Thalassoroseus pseudoceratinae: one gene and its partner. The protein of the gene in region 2 interacts with the protein of the main gene of each other region in a pairwise test. Links are inferred from orthologs where the notes say so. Each region holds a gene or a part of one and is shown on either strand. Other genes may lie near its edges. The genes, in order: G6R38_RS11250 and yegS.

The links.
Region 1: the proteins of yegS (region 2) and G6R38_RS11250 interact in binary tests that used the Escherichia coli proteins (3 or more experiments, as listed by UniProt). The link is inferred for Thalassoroseus pseudoceratinae from one-to-one orthologs.

Annotation. Positions count from the first base shown.
Region 1 is NZ_JAALXT010000003.1:276,139-286,335, forward strand. The notes cover bases 4,684-7,648. They hold G6R38_RS11250 (citrate synthase), read right to left. Parts: upstream 6,818-7,648; coding sequence 5,549-6,817; downstream 4,684-5,548. Other genes in these bases: G6R38_RS11245 (HEAT repeat domain-containing protein), read right to left, coding at 4,684-5,391; G6R38_RS11255 (ATP-dependent helicase), read right to left, coding at 6,999-7,648. Outside these bases: G6R38_RS11225 (hypothetical protein), read left to right, coding at 40-393; G6R38_RS11230 (hypothetical protein), read right to left, coding at 401-955; G6R38_RS11235 (glycine--tRNA ligase), read right to left, coding at 1,103-2,803; G6R38_RS11240 (2-phosphosulfolactate phosphatase), read right to left, coding at 2,870-3,610; more of G6R38_RS11245, read right to left, coding at 3,757-4,683; more of G6R38_RS11255, read right to left, coding at 7,649-9,056; G6R38_RS11260 (ExeA family protein), read right to left, coding at 9,159-10,197.
Region 2 is NZ_JAALXT010000006.1:77,989-88,097, reverse strand. The notes cover bases 3,405-6,281. They hold yegS (lipid kinase YegS), read right to left. Parts: upstream 5,368-6,281; coding sequence 4,441-5,367; downstream 3,405-4,440. Other genes in these bases: G6R38_RS20905 (alkaline phosphatase D family protein), read right to left, coding at 5,377-6,281; ispH (4-hydroxy-3-methylbut-2-enyl diphosphate reductase), read right to left, coding at 3,405-4,276. Also shown: G6R38_RS20935 (PQQ-binding-like beta-propeller repeat protein), read left to right, coding at 1-688; G6R38_RS20930 (sialate O-acetylesterase), read right to left, coding at 769-1,557; G6R38_RS20925 (N-acetylglucosamine-6-phosphate deacetylase), read right to left, coding at 1,578-2,756; G6R38_RS20920 (GlsB/YeaQ/YmgE family stress response membrane protein), read left to right, coding at 2,961-3,215; more of ispH, read right to left, coding at 3,338-3,404; more of G6R38_RS20905, read right to left, coding at 6,282-6,447; G6R38_RS20900 (THUMP domain-containing class I SAM-dependent RNA methyltransferase), read right to left, coding at 6,447-7,622; G6R38_RS20895 (Gfo/Idh/MocA family protein), read left to right, coding at 7,910-9,244; G6R38_RS20890 (hypothetical protein), read right to left, coding at 9,347-9,586; G6R38_RS20885 (alpha/beta hydrolase family protein), read right to left, coding at 9,647-10,109. UniProt on the Escherichia coli protein: In vitro phosphorylates phosphatidylglycerol but not diacylglycerol; the in vivo substrate is unknown.

The DNA of each region.
Region 1 (10,197 bases), on a different replicon or contig from region 2:
GAGTTGGTTGCCAAACCCACTCGAAACTTGAGGTGCATCATGGAAGAAAATCGACGACCGGAACGTCAAGACGTGAATTTCGACACGAAGTCGGCCCCCCTCATTCTTACGCAACTGAAGAACTTGGAGCAGTTGATCGCCAAGCGAAATGACGATTTTGACGATTCCGCGATGCGACTGCATTTGCTCGAAGATAAAGTCGATCGCATCCTCGACATTGTCGAAGGTTCGGACTCGCCACCGTTACTGACTTCGATCAACTCCTTGGAGAAGGACGTCGGGCAACTTCGGGAGTCGGTCGGTTGGCTTCGCCGAATCGTTTACAGCGTGACGGCGTTCTTGTTGGTAACGCTTCTCGAAATTTTTCGTGAGACACTCATTCTGGCTCATTGAATCGGCATCAAACCGGCGACTGATCTTTCTTCAGCATCCGGCTGACTTCCGACAACGCCGGATCATCTTCGATTTGGGTCAGAATCCGATAGCGGCCGAGATCACTTTCATCGACCGTCGTTAGCAACTCGTTTCGTCCTAGAGCGTATGCCCGGTGGATGAACCAATCGCGGATTAACGAATTTATCGCATAGCCACCCAATGCGAGGAGCAAATACAACCACCAACTTTGCAAACTCTCGACGCGGACACCGGCAATATCCGTGAACCATCGCAACTCGATGCTAACAATCACAGCGAGAATCGCCAGACGAACGACCCACGTCAGAAAGCCACCGGCTTCTTCAAGTCGTTGATTGATTGCCAAAAGATGCCCGTACAGTTCCTCATGAGACTTCTTCAAACGACTTCCCGACAGCGGACGATCGATTTCCAATTCACCATCGGCTCGCCGAACCAGAAATTCTTCCCCCTCGTGGACGAAGTCTTCCAGACGCAAAGTGAGATCGGAAATTCGTTTCTCTTCGAGGGTTTGCGATTTCGCCTCGACCGTTTCGGTCATATGCGATCAATCCATGTCTAACGAGGAAAACGAGAGTTGATCACCAAACGCCCTTGGGACCAACTCTCGTTCATTAGACCGACCGACAGACAAATTGTCCAGATTTTCGTCTGGGGAACTCCGTCGGCAACCGTCGCGGTGGCTAACTTAGACCGATTTCATTCGTCCGGTGATTTCCTCGACCACGCGATCCGCCGGGATGCGTTCTTGCTCGAGAGAATCGCGATCTCGGATCGTCACGGTGCCATCGTCTAACGTGTCGCCATCAATTGTAATGCAGTACGGTGTACCGATTTCGTCTTGCCGGCGGTATCGACGACCGATCGCACCTTGTTGGTCGTATTGGCAAACGATGCCGGCTTTCTTGAGTTCGTGATAGACCTCCGCCGCCTTCTCTGGCATTCCGTTTTTCTTGATGAGCGGAAAGACGGCGGCTTTGATCGGCGCGAGATGTGGATGGAATTGCATCACCGTGCGTTTTTCCATTTTGCCTTTGTCGTTGGGTTGCTCGTCCTCGCGATAGGCTTCACAGATGAACGCCAACGTCGCCCGATCCGCCCCCGCTGCCGGTTCGATCACGTGCGGAATGAACCGCTCGCGGCTTTGATCGTCGAAGTACTGCATGTCTTTGCCACTGCCCCGGTATTTGGGTTGGCCGTGCTCGTTTTTCTCAACGACCAGTTCCCCGGCCTCGTTCTTGACGAGTTTGCCTTCCATATGCGACCGCAAATCAAAATCACCGCGATGCGCAATTCCTTCCAACTCGCCATACTCTCCGGGTGACAAGAACGGAAACGCATATTCGACATCGGCTGTGCCCACAGAGTAGTGAGCCAACTCTTCTTCGGTGTGGTCACGGAGGATGAGGTTTTCTTTCGAAAGCCCCAAATCGACATACCATTGATACCGTCGATCCCGCCAGTATTCGTACCATTTCCGCGACTCATCGGGTCGGCAGAAGAATTCCATTTCCATCTGTTCGAATTCCCGGGAGCGGAACGTGAAGTTTCGCGGGGTGATTTCGTTGCGGAAACTCTTGCCGATCTGTGCAATACCGAAAGGCACTTTAACCCGGGTGGTGTCCATGACGTTCTTGAAGTTGACGAACATACCCTGTGCGGTTTCCGGTCGCAGGTACGCTTTATCTTCATCACCACCGAGTGCGCCGATGGTCGTCTCGAACATCAGTTTGAAGTCGCGTGGTTCGGTAAGGGTGCCAACTTTCGTCGCATCGGGAGCCAGAATATTCGCCAAACTATCGGCATCCCAAATGGGCCGAAGTTCCGGGTAAGGCGTGGATGGTGTTGTCGCGAGCGATGTTCCAGCACTGATTGATTCCGCCAGACCACCATGCTCGCCGGTACCGAATTCGATTCTCTCGACGTCTTTGGTTCGCAATCCGAAGAATTTCAGAGCGTTTCGCGTGACCTGAGCGAGACCTTCATCGGATGAAAGGCTCGTTGACACAAAAACTCGTTTGCCTTGGTAACTCGCCCAGCGTCCTTGCAGATGGTCAAAGCGGTATCGTTTCTTCGATTCCCGGCAGTCCACCATTTTGTCGACAAACAGATCGTAGTGACCGGAAACCTTCCAAACATGGGGGTGCATGATTTGGCTGCACTCGACGGCATTCATTTGGAAGGGCGACGGGGCACCTTCGGGAGTGGCCAACTCATTGTGGTTGGTGATCATGTCCCGATACCAGGCTTCCCGCACGTTCCGCTTGAGTTCCGTGCCCAGCGGGCCGTAGTCCCAAAATCCCTGGAGTCCGCCGTAAATGTCGGAGGATTGAAAGACAAAACCCCGGCGTTTGCACAAAGCTACGATCTCGTCCATGGACTTCGCCATCGGAAGCACTTTCTTACTGAATTCAACTGTGGGTATTAAACGAATTTGCGAGTGATCACGTGTCGGTCAGACAACACTCACACGGCCCATGTTCGGATCATATTCCGGTACGACGGGCACTCGATCGACTTCGCAGACGGTTTCGATGTCAGCCTCGAAGCCAAGACGCTGTAAATTTCGTCCACCGATGCTATCGCAGACGGCCTCGTGGAGTTGACCCGCAACCATGCGGTAGCAATCGATTGCGATGCGAGCCGCGTCGGTTCGCTCGAGGCTCTGACCGATTGTGTTGTAGCTTTCGGTGCAAGCGTTCGCAATCGCACCGGCACAAAGAACATCTTCCCGCGTGACCTGCCCGTCGGTTCCGGCACAGGCGATTTGAATGGATCGACCCGAGTCCACCGCAAACAGACTGACCGCCGCTAAATTCACGAACGATCCGACAACGATTCGGTCGGCGGATTTCGATTTCGCGAGGGCTTTGGTTCCGTTGGTTGTCGTGAAGACAATCGTTTTTCCGCTCACGTTTTTGGCGGTGTAATCAGACGGTGAGTTGCCAAAATCGAAGCCTTCGATTTTCACGCCCTTCCGTTCTCCACCGAGAATGACAGCGGTTTCCGAAGACAACTTCGCCGCGACTTCTCGAGCATGATCGACGGATTCACACGGAACGATCGTCTCCGCTCCGGCCGCTAACGCGGTGGTCATCGTCGTGGACGCACGGAGCAAATCGACCATGATTGCCACGCAGCCATGGAGTTTCTCGTTGGTGAGTGTGATCGGCAGAAAATGGACGTCGATATGCACGGAACCGCAAAGCCTTTGGTGAGAAAACTCGCTGACGGATGGAGTTCAAGGAGACTAGATCACGTCGAGATTTTGTGACAGAGCCGGTACTACCGATTCACTCGGATGTCGTTGTCCGCGAACGCAACGCCTGAGCAACACGCGTACTAGTAACGACAAATTCGACTCGCACCGTTGAGGTTTTTGCTCCATACCGTTCGGCCGGTGGGAGTGACTTCGATCACGCCATCGGACGAGGAAATGAGCGTGTTGCCATTGGAGAGACGTTGGGCATCGAGCGGGTTCTTGATATTCTCGTGCGACCACACCATTTTGCCGCTGGCGTCGTATTCGGCGACCCGTTTCGATGTCGCTTCGGTGACTAGGACATGGCGATTGGGCAGCATGTGGGCAGATCGCGGTTTGCCGAGATCTTTCAACTCCCAGACGGGATCGCCTTCTTGATTGACTTCGACGACTTTTTGGGCTTGGTAGAGAGTGATCAATGTGTGACCATTCGGAAGCCGTTGAGCATCCATCGGCGTGCCGGATTTCGTAATTTCCCACGCCTTGGATTTGTCGGGCCGATATTCGATGATCTTGCCTGTGTTGTAGCAAGAAATGAGCGTGTTGCCGTTCGATAGCCGTTGCACACTGAACGGTCGGCCTGGGATATTCTTGATGCTCCAAATTTCCTCGCCATCTTGGTTGTATTCGGAAATTGCTTGCTGCGTGTAGAAACAGATGACCCGGTGCCCTTCTGGGGTCCCGTCGCAATCCCAGGGACCGTTCACCTTTTCGAGTTTCCACGTCTGTTCGCCACGCTCATCGAGTTCAACGACTTCTTTCCGCCCGTAGTAGCAGATGAGGGTTCGTCCTAGTTCGACATCACCCTCAAGAATGGGCAGATTCAAAGGGGAGTTGGCGCCGTTTTCACTGACCCAGGTTCGCCACTCGTTCGCGGCTTGTTGCCGGGCAGCGGGCTCATCATAGGGAGTGAACTGAAACCGTTGGCCCGTTGCCGATCGCAATGTTTGAGCGGCTTGAAGACGGACCGTCAATTCATTGGCATCGAGCAACTCCACGAACGTGTTCAACGTGTCTCGTTGACCGTGATTGAGCAATGCCCGAGCGGCTACGAGTCGCAATTCGTTGTCTGGTCGATCCAGCAATGGCAGGAAATCCGTTGCGGCTTCCGGGCCAAGGACTCGGTCCAACGCTCCAACTGCCGCAATCGCCATCGAGGAATGTTCGCTCGCCAGCAATTCGCGGAGCCAATCGGCATCGTCCACAGTCGCCGAGGCGGAAAGTGCCTGCCGTCCCGCACGTCGAACGGAATCCGTCTGCGCCAACCGCAACGAAGTTGCCACCGGTTTGGCTAAACCCGTGAGTTTTCGGTTCTTGATCAAACTAAAAACAGCGAACAGAATTCGATCTGTTCGCGTTCGATTTTGTTTCAGAATTTGCCGGGATCGCCAGCGAATTTCCGGGTCGGGACTTTCGCAGGCCTCCATCAAGACTTCAGGGCAGCATGCGGGAATGGTCAGCAACTCGCGGGTGGCCGCTTCGCGTTGAAAGAATTCCGCATCCCCGAGTTGCTCCGTCAATTTGCGGAGATGGGCGATGGTTTGCTCGGTCGGATGAAGACTTTCCAAGAATTCCTGCAATGCGACTTCGTCGTCTCGAATATCGTTTTCCGTCAGAATATCGACGTAGAAACTCTCATTGGACGCGAAAAGCCCTCCTCTGCAATTTCCCAGGGCCAGGACCATCCAACCGATGAGAATGAGAGGTCGACTCATGACGTAACCTGAAGTCCTGGGAAATCCGAGCAAGCGAAATTTACTGATGCATTGGTTGAGACCGTTTTACCATCTTTTGTGTCCGCGGAGGACGAAAAAACACTTTGTTTCCTGGCCTCCGCGAGACAAAACCGACTGCGATCAAATGCCGACTGATCTAGTTGCGGCCTTCGATCGGCACGTAATCGCGAACGGTTTCGCCGGTGTAGATTTGTCGCGGACGATAGATTCGGCTGCGGCCGTCGCGGAGTTCTTTCCAGTGTGCCAACCATCCTGGCAGACGACCGAGGGCGAACATGACTGTGAACATGTTGGTCGGAATGCCCATCGCTCGGTAGAGGATACCGCTGTAGAAATCGACGTTCGGGTAGAGTTTCCGTGAGATGAAGTACTCGTCGGTCAACGCGACTTCTTCCAACTGTTTGGCAATATCCAAGAGCGGATCGGTCCGCCCCATCTGTTCCAAAACGGCGTCGGCGGACTCCCGAAGGATGTTGGCCCGTGGATCAAAGTTCTTGTAGACGCGGTGACCGAAGCCCATCAGACGGAAATCGTCGTTTTTGTCTTTAGCTTTGCTGACCCACTTTTTGTAGTCGCCGCCGTCCTTTTGGATCATTTCCAGCATTTCCAAGACGGCTTGGTTCGCTCCGCCGTGCAGCGGACCGGATAGGGCGCTGATCCCGGCGGAGATCGATGCGAATAGGTCCGCCTGCGAACTCGCGACCATGCGAACGGTTGATGTGCTGCAGTTTTGTTCGTGGTCGGCATGCAGGATGAGTAGGCGATTCAACGCTTTGACGTGCTCGGTGGGAACTTCGTAGCTCTCCGCGGGGACCGAAAACATCATTCGCAGGAAGTTTTCGCAGAATGTCAGGTAATTCAGCGGATAGACAAACGGTTGTCCCACGGACTTCTTGTACGCATAGGCAGTGATCGTCTTGACCTTGGCCATGAGACGAATGATGTTCTGTTCACGCTCTTCGTCGACGACGGGGTAGTAGCTCGACAGGGAAGCCACCATCGAGGACAAGACGGCCATCGGGTGCGCATTGGGAGGATATCCTTCGAAGAATTTCTTCATATCCTCATGCAGCATACTATGATACGTCAACTCATGCCGGAAGTTGTCGAGTTCTTCCTGAGTGGGCAATTTGCCGTAGATCAGCAAATAACTTGTCTCAATGAAGGAGCTGTGGTCAGCGAGTTGCTCAATGGGATACCCGCGATAACGCAGGATTCCTTCTTCTCCGTTGATGAATGTAATTGCACTTTCGCAAGACCCGGTGTTGCCGAAGCCGGGGTCTAGGGTAATGGCGCCCGAATCTGAGCGGAGGCTGGTGATATCGATCCCGATTTCGCCTTCCAACCCGACCACGACGGGGAGTTCGTATTCTTTGCCATCAAGAATCACCTTGGCCGTGCTCATCACATTCGTCCTTCAGGGTCAGCGGATTCAATTGTCTTCGGTGGATGTTGATTCTAGCTGATTGGCGGACGGTTAGCACAATGTGTCCGGCCAATCGGAGTGTATTGTTGGGTTTTCCATCGATTTTCGCCACCCTACACGACGGAAAGTCCGTAGAGGCTGAAAATGATGGGAAATCGGCCTAATTTTCGCCCCACAGGGAATTCAGACGACTCCTCACAGATTGTGAACTTTCGGGTTTGGGAGCAGCGTCGGTATGTCCCTCGGGCGAATAGACGATCTCATCAAACGTCGAGCGGACCTCATCACTCACAAATGGGGTGAGCCGGCTGAATGATGGAGCGAAGAACTGGTTGCGTTGTCCCATGATTCGTTGAGGGTGACAAACAAACAGGTTATTTTTTCCGCGTGTCAATGCGACATAAAACAACCGCCGTTCTTCCTCGATCTGTTCCGGTGAACCGGTGGCCATTTCGGAGGGGATGCTGCCTTCGATCGCTTGCAACACGAATACGCTGTCCCACTCCAGTCCTTTTGCGGAGTGAATCGTGCTGAGCACGAGCCAATCGTCTTCATCAGGAGCGGCCGGATCACCCAGTTCGGCAGTTGACGATGGCGGATCCAACGTAACTTCCGCAAGGAAACTCGCTCGGTCCGCATACCGTGCCGCTAAAATCTCCAGTTGTTCCAAATCTCGCATTCGGACTGCGGCATGGTCGTGTGCATCTTCCAAGAGCGGTTTGTAGAACGTTCGCACTCGTTCCACCTGTGTCGCGACAGACGACTCCAACAAGGGGCCGGATGATAACTCATCCAAGAGTTTGACAAACGGTTCCCATTGGCCACGGGTGCTGGCGGGGGCTTTAAATTCTCTCCAGGCGGCGAAGGAACCGTTGGCGTCCCGTAGCGATTCCATCAACCGCCCTGCCCTCGCATTCCCAATGCCCGGCAACAAACACAGCACACGCGTGCCGGCCACGATATCCCGTGGGTTCTCCGCCAATCGCAAGTAGGCGAGCAAATCTTTGACGTGGGCTGATTCGATGAATTTCAATCCACCGTATTTGCGATAGGGAACGTTCCGCCGTGTGAGTTCCAATTCCAAACCTGCGCTGTGATACGAAGACCGGAACAGCACGGCTTGGTCCTGTAATCGCACACCTTCTTCGCGGGCATTGAGGACTTGCTCGATCACAAAACTGCTTTGCGATTCCTCATCGGCACATCGGATGACTTGCGGCCGAACTCCGTGTGTTCGTTCTGACCACAGCTTTTTCGCATGCCATTCTGTCGATTCCGTGATGACACGATTGGTGGCATCGAGAATTGGTTGCGTGCTGCGGTAATTCTGTTCGAGCGTCACGATGCTCGAATCGGGGAAGTCTTCCGGGAAATCCAAAATGTTGCGAACGGTGGCGGCTCGAAACGAGTAAATTGACTGCGAATCGTCACCAACGACGGTGAGACCGGTTCCGTCGGGAACGAGTCGTTTCAAAATCTGACTTTGCAGGACGTTGGTGTCTTGATATTCGTCGACATGCACCCGATCGAACAACCCACGAACGACTTCCGCACCTTGCGGATTTTCCAGTAACGCCAACCAGAACACCAACAGATCATCGTAATCCAGCACAACGTGCGACTCTTTTCGCTCCGTGTATGCGGTGAACAATCGCCCCAGGTTTGCTTCGTGGGAAAGGTGCGTCGGGAAATCTTCGGTCAACACAGTTTTCAACGGTGCCGAGCGATTCACGCAACGACTGTAGATCGCGAGACATGTTCCCTTGAGCGGGAAGCGGCGTTTGCCGTCGGACAAGTTTAAATCGGTCCGCACGACATTCATGAGGTCTTCGGCGTCGCCGCGATCGAGGATTGTGAACTCCGCACCGAGCCCAAGAACCTCGCCATATCGTCGCAGCAATCGCAAGGCGACCGAATGAAACGTTCCACCAAAGACGTTCGCGGATTCCCGACTCGTTTTCCCGACGGCTTGCAGGATGTCGTCCACACGTCGCAGCATCTCGGCGGCGGCTCGGCGACTGAACGTCAGAAGCAAAATTCGTCGGGGTGAAGTCCCTTGAAGAATCTGCCACGCGACTCGATGAGCGAGCGTCGTCGTTTTCCCGGTTCCGGCACCAGCCACAATCAACAACGGCGAATCCCCATGTCGGACCGCCTGTTGTTGAGCTTCATTAAGTTCTGCGAGCAATGCATCGGACGGAGTTTTCGACACTGTCATCAACAAGCCTGAGTCCAAGAATGGCCGACGAACACGGATTCAGACTCAGTTATAGCATGACGGTGCCAACCCGGTCGAACGAGTCCAACCAAACGACTCGGATTAGGATCGTAATTTCCGTCGGAGCTTGGTGAACAAGCTGCCGTATTTGCGAGTCTGTTTTGGCTGCGGTATCTCGTGCTCGGTGTGGGCAGCTTCGGCGAGTTGCTCCGCGATCGATTTTTGCTTGGGTTGCACCTCAGACTCAGACGCCTCGGTTTTGGACGTACCGAGTTTTTCGGCAAGTGTGTCTTCCAAGGCGGCTGCGAGTTGCTGGTCGACTTCACGGTTGCGTGGGCTGCCGTAGAGTTCCGCCTGAGTGCTCACGCAGGTGTCGAGAACTAAGGCCCCGATCTCGGTTTCCAAGTCGACTTCCGAATCCGAGTTGTGGAATTCTGCGATTTGCTCTTCTACCGATTGCAACACGTCGGCCGCGTTCGCCGGAGCGTTTTCGACGGGCTCCACCGTCTCCTGTGATTCGATTCCGTCGTTCAAAGCACTCTCGACCTGCGGGAGAATCGCGTCGATGGTGTCCAACGGATTGGAGTGCGAGACCGGTTGGTCTGGGGTTTCCGATGGACTCGGAACTTCGTCTTCGATCCACTCGACTGGCAAGGATGACTTGGCAAACGGCGATGGTTCTGCGGGAAGCCAGCCTTGTTCTTCACAACGAAGCTGGACCGTGGGGCAGACCGAAGTCGTTGCGATGGATTTCAAGCTGAAATCGATCGAGCGTCCTGCGTCCAACGCAGAATATCGATCCGTAACGGCTTCCTCGGCGAATGACCACGCATACGGACCAACGGCTTGCCGAACCCGTTCGGTTTCGATCGTCTCCGGAGTTTGCCGCCAAGTCGGAGTGGGCGGCACGATTACATGGTGTTCTTCAGAGGTCGGTGCCGGTTCTTGAACAACGTCGGAAACCGAAGACTCGTCCGGTGAACCAAACTCGATCACGTTTGACTCCATGGATTCTCCAACCGGCTCGTTCGTCCAGACTGATGGAATTTGATCTGTGTCTACATCGCTGGTGGAGAATTCCGTGTCTTCGTCTCCGCCGACTTCAAATACGGATGCCTCGACGGGTTCCGAAATTTCTGTA
Region 2 (10,109 bases):
TTGGCGGGCCCTCAAAACCCCTCAAACCGGTTATGTTCCACCGTCCATAATTGACGCCGGCGGTGTTCGACAGTTGATCCTATTTCACCCATCGGCTGTTGCGTCTGTCGATCCGGAAACCGGAGAGCTTTACTGGTCGGTTCCATATGAAGCCACAAACGGTGCCGCGATCATGACCCCCGTCATCGAAGACAATCTGTTATTTGCCGGCAGTTTCTCGAACAACAACATTCTTATCGAGCTAGACGAAACCAAGCCCGCAGCGAAACCACTCTGGCGAGATCGGTCGAAAAAAGCGATTTCGCCAGTCAACGTGCAACCGTTCCTGGGAGACGGCACTCTATACGGTTTCGATCAGAACGGGTTGATGTACGGTGTGGAGTTGAAAACCGGCGATCGCCTGTGGCAATCCGGAGAGCCCGTCAACACAAAACGCCCCTCGAACTCGGCAACGGCATTCATCGTCAAGAATGCTGAGAAGTTCTGGATGTTCAATGAACACGGTGAACTTCTCATCGCAAAGCTCTCCCGCCAAGGCTACGAAGAAATCGACCGCGTCAAAGTCATCGAGCCAACCAACAACGCATTCGGACGAGACGTCGTATGGTGTCCACCAGCATGGGCCAACCGCAAAGTCTACCTTCGCAACGACAAAGAGTGCCTATGCCTCGACTTGGCCGAAAACTAGTCACGCAGGCAGGGTTGACGTAGCGTAACCCTGCCTGCGGTGTTCTTTGTGTAGAGTTGTCTCTACTTGCCGACTACCGATTACTTCTTTTGCTTGGCTTCAATCTTGAGCATTTCTTGGGCGTAGCGTTGGCCGAGTTTTTGCATGCTGGGGGTGTCGAAGTGCCAGCGGTCCATGGTTTTGAGACCTTTGGAACTGGCGAAGCCGGTGTGCGGGACGGTTGCGGGGAGTTCGGCGATTTGATCGTTAATCGGCGGGAGATTCTGAACTTGCCCGGCGACAAACGGAAGCTCTTCATTGCCGAGGTCGGTCCGAAGATCTGTGATCAAGGTTTCGAGTTTCTTCAGATAGCCTTCGGGGTTGCTGCCGTTGCCTTCACCTTGATGCCAAAGAATTCCTTTGAGCGTGCCGGTCTTCTGAGCTTCTTTCGCCCGCCGGACAGCTTCCTTGTAGAACTGTGTGCCCTTCGCCCATTGCTCAATCTTCGTTCCGCCTTTGGCATTCACAACGAGGCCAATGGTGGCGTCTTTCTTGGCCTTTGACATCATCTCAACAAACCCGTAACCCGGATTCATCTTCTGCATGCTCAGGGATTTGCGAATGGTGGAATAGCGATTGAACGGATTCTTGGCAGGCTCCCATTGATCGTCACCATTGAGCAGATAGCAACCGGCGATGGCTCCCGACTGCTCGTCACTGAACGGTGCTCGCCCGGCCATGTTGGATTGACCAATCAACAGATAGACATGGAGCTTTTCTTTCGGTCCGCTGTAGGAACTTGCACTTTCGTCCTCTGCGACGAGGTTCGTGACATGCAAGCACAGTAATGCTGTCAGTGTGAGGACCGAAACACCTTTGAGGAATCGCATGGGAGGACTTTCTAAAGCAGTTAACTCGTGATCGTAGCGGGTTCTGGGACTTCGCCGTATTTTAACTCACCGGCGAGGAAAGTCGCGACGGTGTCGAACGTGCCGCCGGGTTGCCAGTTGAACAACACGAGATCCGCACGGGAACCACGGCGGAGACGACATTCTTCATAGCCGAGCAGCAGGGCGGGGTTGCGGCTGGTCATGTCGATGGCTTGACCGAGAGTGAGTGGAGCCATCTTCATCGCGGTGGCAACGCAGTGATCAGTTTCCTGTCCCGAACCGGCAAGATACTGCCGTTGACCGGCGACCACGAGCCGTCCGTCTTCCAAGACTTCCATCGCCACGGCACCTTCCTCGTACACTCCCGGCGGACAACCGGCGAGCCCGGACGCGTCACAAGTGATGATCGTCCGATCAACGCCCTTAGCCGTAATGATCGACCGCACCACGCTGGCGGGAAGGTGGTGTCCATCGGTGATAATCCCCGCCCACAAGCGAGAATCTCCAAGTTGCTCCCAAAGGTAGTTCGGGTGTCGTCGCAGTGTGCCGTGGGCACCGTTGCCGAGATGCGTGCTCATCGTGGCCCCGGCATCGACGGCGGCTTCGATCTGCTCGGGAGTGGCACCGGTGTGACCGATCGAAATAACCACACTCGATTCCACCGCTTGTCGAATGAACGGGACGATGTTCTCTTGATCCGGCGCGACCGTCACCAATCGAATCCGGTTACCGGAGGCCTTCTGCCACTCCGTGAACTCGTCCCAATCGGCGGGGCGGACGTGCTCGAGTGGATGCGCACCGCGAGGACCATCTTCGGCGGCAATGTAGGGGCCTTCCAAATGGCAACCGGGCACCATGCGATCGACCCACTCGTGCCGATCACACGCTTCGGCGACTGCGGAAAATCCATCGCGGAGAGCTTCGAACGAGTTGGTAATCAACGTGGGACAAAGACGAGTCACCCCGTGAGCCAGATACTTCTCGACCACCAAACAAACGTCGTCCGCGGACAAATTCTCCTGGCTGAACCACGTGCCGGAGTGTCCGTTGATCTGCAAATCGAACAAACCCGGCGCGATCCATGGCCAATCGGCGGTGGAGTCATCCGGCCACACCGGATCGACGCGTCGAATGCGTCCAGCGTTCAAGGTGACTCGAATCGGTTCACCGTTCTGATAATGCCGACCGAAAACCTGCATAAGAAATCTCTATTCAATGTCGAAATAGTGTTCGTGTTGATTCGGTTCTTGAGCGCATCTTCTTCGATATCAACAGGTTATTGTGAGTGATTCTGTTTGGTGATTGTTCCAACGAGATTTTTGGAAATCTCGGAGCGCAAGTTGCTTCTTGTCCTGGGAACCGAGAATTTTTACGTATCACCATAAAAGAAGGACACGAAACCGATGGCATTTCTGTACTGGGCGATTTTTGGATTGATTGCCGGCGCGTTGGGGAAATTATTGATGCCAGGCGATGATCCTGGTGGTTGTCTGGTGACGATTCTATTGGGAGTCGCTGGTGCATTTGTCGGTGGATTTATCGGCACGCGACTCGGATGGGGCACCGTGGATGGCTTCGACATCCGGAGCTTTGCCATGGCGATCGGCGGCACCATGCTGTTGCTGCTCGGATATCGAATTCTGAAGAAAACAGACTGATCGGGTTCACAATTCCGCTGGGAGTGCGAACGGTCGATCAGTCCCCTGCGAGTCGGTGGGGTTGAAATCAGCGTCTGTTGATGTCTGATGCTACGATCGGCAGCCGACTCTTGCAAGCGTTGTCAGTTCGTGACTTGCAGGCGACGCAATTCTTTCGGCAACGGGAAATGAACATGTTCCTCACGGATCACTTCTTCCCGCATGGTCGCGTTGAACGTCTTCACAAGGTGATCGACGACTTCTTCTACGACGACCTCCGGCGCACTCGCCCCAGCGGAAATCAGCACCGTGTTAATGCCTTCAAACCACTCCGGCCGGAGTTCGCTGGCGGTGTCGATGAGGTACGACGGTTTCCCGACAGCTTCGCCGATTTCTTTCAAGCGGCGACTGTTCGAGCTGTTTTGGCTTCCCAAAACTAGGACCAAATCCGCCTGGGGAGCCAGTTGGGAGATGGCGTCTTGCCGGTTGGTGGTCGCATAGCAAATATCGCCTTTCGGGGGCGATTCGATGTGCGGATACCGCTCGACCAACGCATCGATCACCGCACCGGCTTCGGTCACGCTCAGCGTCGTTTGCGTGAGATACGCAAGTTTGTCGTCTGGGCCAAATGGAAGTTCCGCGACCTCCTCCGGAGTTTCGACTAGCGTAATGCTCTCCGGAGCTTCGCCCATCGTGCCGATGACTTCGTCGTGGCCTTCATGACCGATCAGCAAGATGTGGTATCCGCCGCGCGCGTATCGGATGGCTTCCAAGTGGACTTTCGTCACGAGCGGACAAGTGGCGTCGATGGTCTGTAACTTCCGCTCACGAGATTGGTTGCGGATTTCCGGAGAAACGCCGTGGGCGCTGTAGAGCAGAATCGAACCTTCGGGAACTTCGCTGACATCGTTCACGAAGGTCACGCCTTGTTTCGTGAAGCGTTCGACCACATATTTGTTGTGCACAATTTCGTGGTAGACGTAAATCTCCGATCCAAACATGCGGATCGCTTCGTCGAGGCAGTCGATGGCCATGTTCACGCCGGCACAAAAGCCGCGTGGGTTCGCCAAGATGATTTCCATGAGAATTCCTCAATGGTTTCGAGGTTCGGTCCATCAGTGTAACCGCAGATGGCGGGAAGTTTAACGGCTTCACGGAGGAATTTGAGTGTACGTCTGAGGATTTTGAGTTTCGTTCCCGCTGCGATTTTCCGTTTGATAGCGAAATCCGATGCCACGTGTTCGTTCTAAAGGCCCTGAAATGGAGCCCGAATTGGTAGGTAACAGGGCAGGCGACGTGGTAGCAATTCAAACTCCAGATGTTTGTCTTCGCCCGGTTCACCGTCGAGGTTGAACTGCAAACCGTCGGGAGCTTCGACCGACAAGCGATCGGTTTGAAGGTAAATCAGGTGTTCGCTTTCAAAGTGCGTGGTCATTTCCTTGAGTTCTGCCAGCACTTCGAAATACTGCATCAGCGGAAAATCTTTGACGATGGTCACGTCGAGTAAACCGTCGTCGATGATGGCTTTGGGTGCGAGTTTGTAGCCACCGCCGGATTGTCGGCCGTTGCCGACGGTGATCGCGAGGGCCTCACCGGACCATTGGAAATCATCAGCGGTCACATGGATCGTGCGTGGTTGAATGTTGGCCGCCTGCGTGACCCCCGTGACGAAGTACGCAAACCCGCCGAGCAATTGCTTCAGTTCCGGTGCCGTTTCCGCCGTGATCTCCGCACCATACCCACAACTGACCATATTAATGAAGTGCTGATCGTTGACCTTGCCGACGTCGATCGCCTTCCGTGGGGCTTTGTCGAGCATTTCGATGGCCACATCCGGATTGTTCGCCGGAATCCCACAAGCGGTGGCGAAATCGTTGGCCGTGCCATAAGGGATGAGTGCAAACGCGGCTTGGATGTCTTCCGCACTGAGCATGCCCTGAGCGACCTCATTGGCGGTTCCATCCCCGCCGACCGCGACGATGGCATCCCAATTGGATTGGCAACGATCTTTTGCCAGCGTGAAGGCATCTCCAGCTTGCTTCGTGAAGTTGACTTCGATCCGACGATTTTGCGACTTCAGTAAATCGATGACGCGAATGAGTTCCGCATCATCCCGACACTTTCCATTGACGATCAAACACAGCGAACGATGAGACAGTTCCGGTGTGGACATGGGTGTGGCTTAATCCGCAGGGGGTTGAAGTTCACTGAGTGATGTTTTGGCTTGCAGGACAACATCGTTCTGCATGCCGCGAACTTGCAGACGAATTGTTGGGTCTGCGGTCTGCCAGTCAATGTGAATCGTGCCAAAGTTTTCCGGATTGTACACTACACCAACACGGTGTTCGTTCAATTCGTTCCGCCATTTGCTGGGCTGGTTCAAACTGCTCGAGGTCACATCATAGATGGGATATCCAACGACCTCGGCCGGTAGTCGGGAAATTTCCGCGTGATGCCGGTCTCCACTGACGAAGATAACACCGTTCGCTTTCGTCTTCCGAATCAGATCGAATAACCGCTGACGTTCGTGGGGCATGAGTCCCCATTTTTCCCAGCCGTGTTGGTCCGCCACGACTTGAATGCTGGACGCAATGATTCGCACCTTGGCGGGTTTTTTCAGCTCCGCTTCCAACCACTTCCATTGCGTCTCACCGAGCATGGTCGCATCGGCATTGGTGTTTGGTAGATACACGCCGTGCTCGCCCGAACCCGGTTCGGTTTGCCAGCGTTTGGGGATGAGTGGGCTGCGAAAGTAGCGGGTGTCCAGAAGCAACACCTGCACGCGTTTGTCTTCCGGGCCGAACATCTTCGCCAGATACACTCCTTCGCGTTTGCGTCTTGGGGAGTCGGCGGGTTCTTCGAAGAAGTCGAGGAAGATTCTCTGCGATTCTACCTTTTTGGGGTATTCGCTGCCCGCGTCGTTTTCGCCGTAATCGTGGTCGTCCCATGTCGCCAAGATCGGCACACTCGACTTGAGTTTCTGATACCCCGATTGAGCCCCGAGCTTGGCCCACTTCGCTTTCAACGCGGCCATGTCCCGTGTGTCACCGTAGATGTTGTCACCGATGAACAGAAACAATTGTGGATTGCTGACCTGAATGCCGTTCCAAATCGGTTGGGGGTTTTCTTGCTTCGCACAGGACCCAAATGCGATTCGGCTCAGCGGTGCATCGTCAGCCCGAACGACCTCGCTCACCGAGATGAGATTCAGCAGCACCAACAGTGCTGGAAGAAACAGTACACGAACAATCATCAGGTAGGTTCCTTGGCTGGAGCCGGGACGGCACGGGGCGGGCGCGGACCGTGAAATTGATAATATGTGCATGCCAACCGACCGTTGTACAACTTCCGTCGCCGGTCGGCTTTTCGATTGATCAATTGCTCAAACTTCGGGTTCGATGCCAACACGTAGAAGGACCATGTCGGCAGCGATTCAAACACCTTGGGCATTTGGCGGTATGTCGCTTCGGCTTGGCGTTGGGAACTCGAGCGTTCGCCGTAGGGTGGGTTGGTGATGATGCACCCGTATTCTCTCGAGGTTTGCAGTTCGGCAAACGGTTTGCGTTCGAAGTGAATGGCGTCTTCGATTCCGGCGGCTGCAGCGTGAGTGCGAGCCAACTGAATTGCTCGTGTGTCGATGTCGGTGGCCAAAATCGGATGGGCCAACTTTTCGACTTCCTGAGATTTCGCGTCCTCGCGAACGTCTGTCCAAATCTCGGATGCGATTTGCGGCCAGGTTTCGCAGGCAAATTCCCGATGCATTCCCGGAGCACGATTCAACCCGATCATCGCGGCTTCAATGGCGATCGTGCCGGAACCGCAAAACGGGTCGATCAGCGGTCGCTCACGGTTCCAGAAACTCAATTGCACCAACGCAGCTGCCAACGTTTCTTTCAACGGAGCACTTCCGACCAAAGTTCGGTATCCACGTTTGTGCAAGCTGGGACCGGTGGTGTTGATCGCCAACGTCACTTTGTCTTTGAGGATCGATACATCAATTTCGTAGGCCGGTCCGGTTTCATCGAACCAATTGCCTCCGAAGCGACGTTGCAATGATTCGACAATCGACTTCTTGACCATGGATTGAATCGTCGGCGTATGATGCAACTGTGACCGGACGCTTTTCGCTCGCACCGGAAACGCCGCCGTCTTGCCCAGAATGTTCGGCCAATCTTGCAGCGTGGTGATTTCGAATAGCGTGTCGAAGTCGTCCGCGTGGAACTCGGCGATCTTCCACAAGACGCGGTCGGCACTTCGCAACCACACATTCGATCGGCAAACCGCCGACCAATCGCCCTGGAATTGCACGCGACCATCGCTGGTGGTTTGCTCGGTGTACCCCAGGGCAGCCAACTCACGTCCGACAACGGATTCCAAACCGAACGGCATAGTGGCGATAAGGTCAAGTTGGGGGGCGGAATCGGTCATGGATCTCTAGGGGCGGAAGGAGTGTGTTTCTCAACGGTCATAACAAATTGCCAGACGCGAATCGAGACGCAGCCCGATTTGCCGATGAGAAACAGTTCTCGTTGATGCGTTGGTGGAAGTTTCAACCGCGAAACGGTTAGGATGACACACGTTGCTCCCAACCTGAACTGACGATCCGGGAATTTGCGACCTCCACACTCGCAAACGTGCATTGATTGCTCTGGAATTCGTCGATTCAGCGTGGTTGGATCGCTCGTCTTCCTGATGGATTTTTTGGAGTATGACCAATGACCCAACATCCCCGACTCGATCGACGTGAATTTCTCGCCTCAACGGCCGCCGGGTTGACGCTTCCGTTAGCGGCACCCGCGATTCTCCAGTCGGCGGCTCCGAATGGGCGGGTCCGGTTGGCCGCCGTTGGTGTGGGCGGGAAGGGGTGGTCGGATCTCAACGGAGCGGCGGCGTTCTGTGATGTTGTTGCGTTCTGCGATGTCGACACGAACACAACGCGTCGCGGGGGATTTGCCAAAGCAGTCGAGAAATGGCCGAAAGCCCGACGCTACAGCGATTGGCGGAAGCTCTTCGACAAAGAAGCCGGCAACATCGACGCCGTCACCGTCAGCACACCTGATCACATGCACGCCCCCATCACGATGACGGCGTTGCAGCATGGCATCGCGACGTACACACAGAAACCGCTCACGCGAACCATTCACGAGGCCCGCGCTCTGACGAATGCGGCGGCGGAGGCAGGCGTCTCAACCCAAATGGGGAACCAGAACCACAGTGGTTCCGGTTATCGTACGCTGGCCCATTGGGTGCAAGGTGGCGTGCTTGGGAAAGTGAAGGTCGCCCATACATGGTCCAACCGACCAGTTTGGCCGCAGGGCATCGATCGCCCCCAAGGTTCGGACCCTGTGCCAAAAGGGTTGGATTGGGATGCCTGGTTGGGAGTGGCTCCCGAACGGCCTTATGTGAAGAATGTCTACCATCCGTTCAAATGGCGAGGTTGGTACGACTTCGGTGCGGGGGCATTGGGAGATATGGGGTGTCATATCATCGATCCGGTCGTGTGGTCACTCGGACTGGGACCGGCACTCTCGGTTCAGTATGACGGGCCGACTCCAAACGCGGAAACCTTCCCAAAGGAAGAAACCATCCGTTACCGCTTCGGTGGCACACGCCACACCGCCGAAGACACCTTCGAAATGACTTGGTACGATGGCGGTCGACTACCTAGCATTGAAGGTTCTCACTTGCCGCCAGGTACCAAGTTGCCATCAAACGGCGTGTTGATGATCGGTGAAGACCGGACGCTCTTGTGCCCGCATGGTGGAACTCCGCAGGTCTACTCCGCCGCACCAGTGAGCCTCCAGGAGATCCCTGGATTGAATCACTACGAAGAATGGGTCAACGGCATTAAAACCGGCAGCACCCCCAACAGCAGTTTCGACTATGCAGGCCCCCTCACCGAGACCGTGCTGCTCGGAGTCGTGGCTTCGCGTGTCGGTTCCCAGGAACTGAAATGGGACTCCCAAGAACTCCGCTTCATCAACTCCGATGAGGCAAACAGCTACGTCAAACAAGACTATCGCGAAGGCTGGCAAGTCAAAGGACTATAGAACTAACTGTGAAAGCTCAGGTGATTAAGCATTGCGCTGAAAACCTGAGCTGTCACATGACGAATGGTCTGAGTCTTCTGAGTCGAGTCGGTATGAGGGTTCCTATTCGGGAATGACAACCTCCAGATTGTTTTTCCCGGTGGTGATCTCTTTTGTGAGGTTGGACATGGACAGGTCTTGATACTTTCGCGGTACGGGAAATTCATCCGGTTTCTGTGATGGGCTTCCCGGCGGTAACTGCTTTGGCTCTGGTGGTGTCAAGGTCACGGTGTAGATGCCGGTTTTCGGCGGCGTCGCCAATACGAAACGTCCGGTGTCGTCGATTGGGATCGAACTAGACATTGGTCTGCATGAAATCGGATGTCTTTGGGAAGTCACCGGTTCATGGAAACCGATTTCTCGCTACTTCCATTCCCAAATGTCTTGTTCGTCGAGCTTCGTTGTTGTGATGGGCTGATTCGATTGCAACCATTTTCGAGACTTGGCATTGTCTTTAAGGTAAGCGTTCCAGAAGTGAAGACTAATTTGCTGAATGGCGGGGTGATGTTCGGGGTGTTGTCGTCGACGGAGCAAACGTCCGCCTTCGCCGAAAGCCGAGTGTTCCGCGTCGTGGAGGACTAACTGATATTTATCACCGGCTGGTAAGCTTGTGTAAACTTCGCGACGTGTTGCCGGTTTCAAAGTAGGGTCGATGGGGCTGCCGTCTTTGGTGCCTGTCATGCAGAGAATTGGCTGCGTCAGATGTCCGAATGTCTTGGCGGTTTGCGTGCCTTTGCCTGGTTGCGGACTCATTGCTAGGAAGGCGTCGATTCTCGTTTCGGCAAAGTTCTGATTGAATGGGAACTTGCGTCCGGCGACCGCTAGT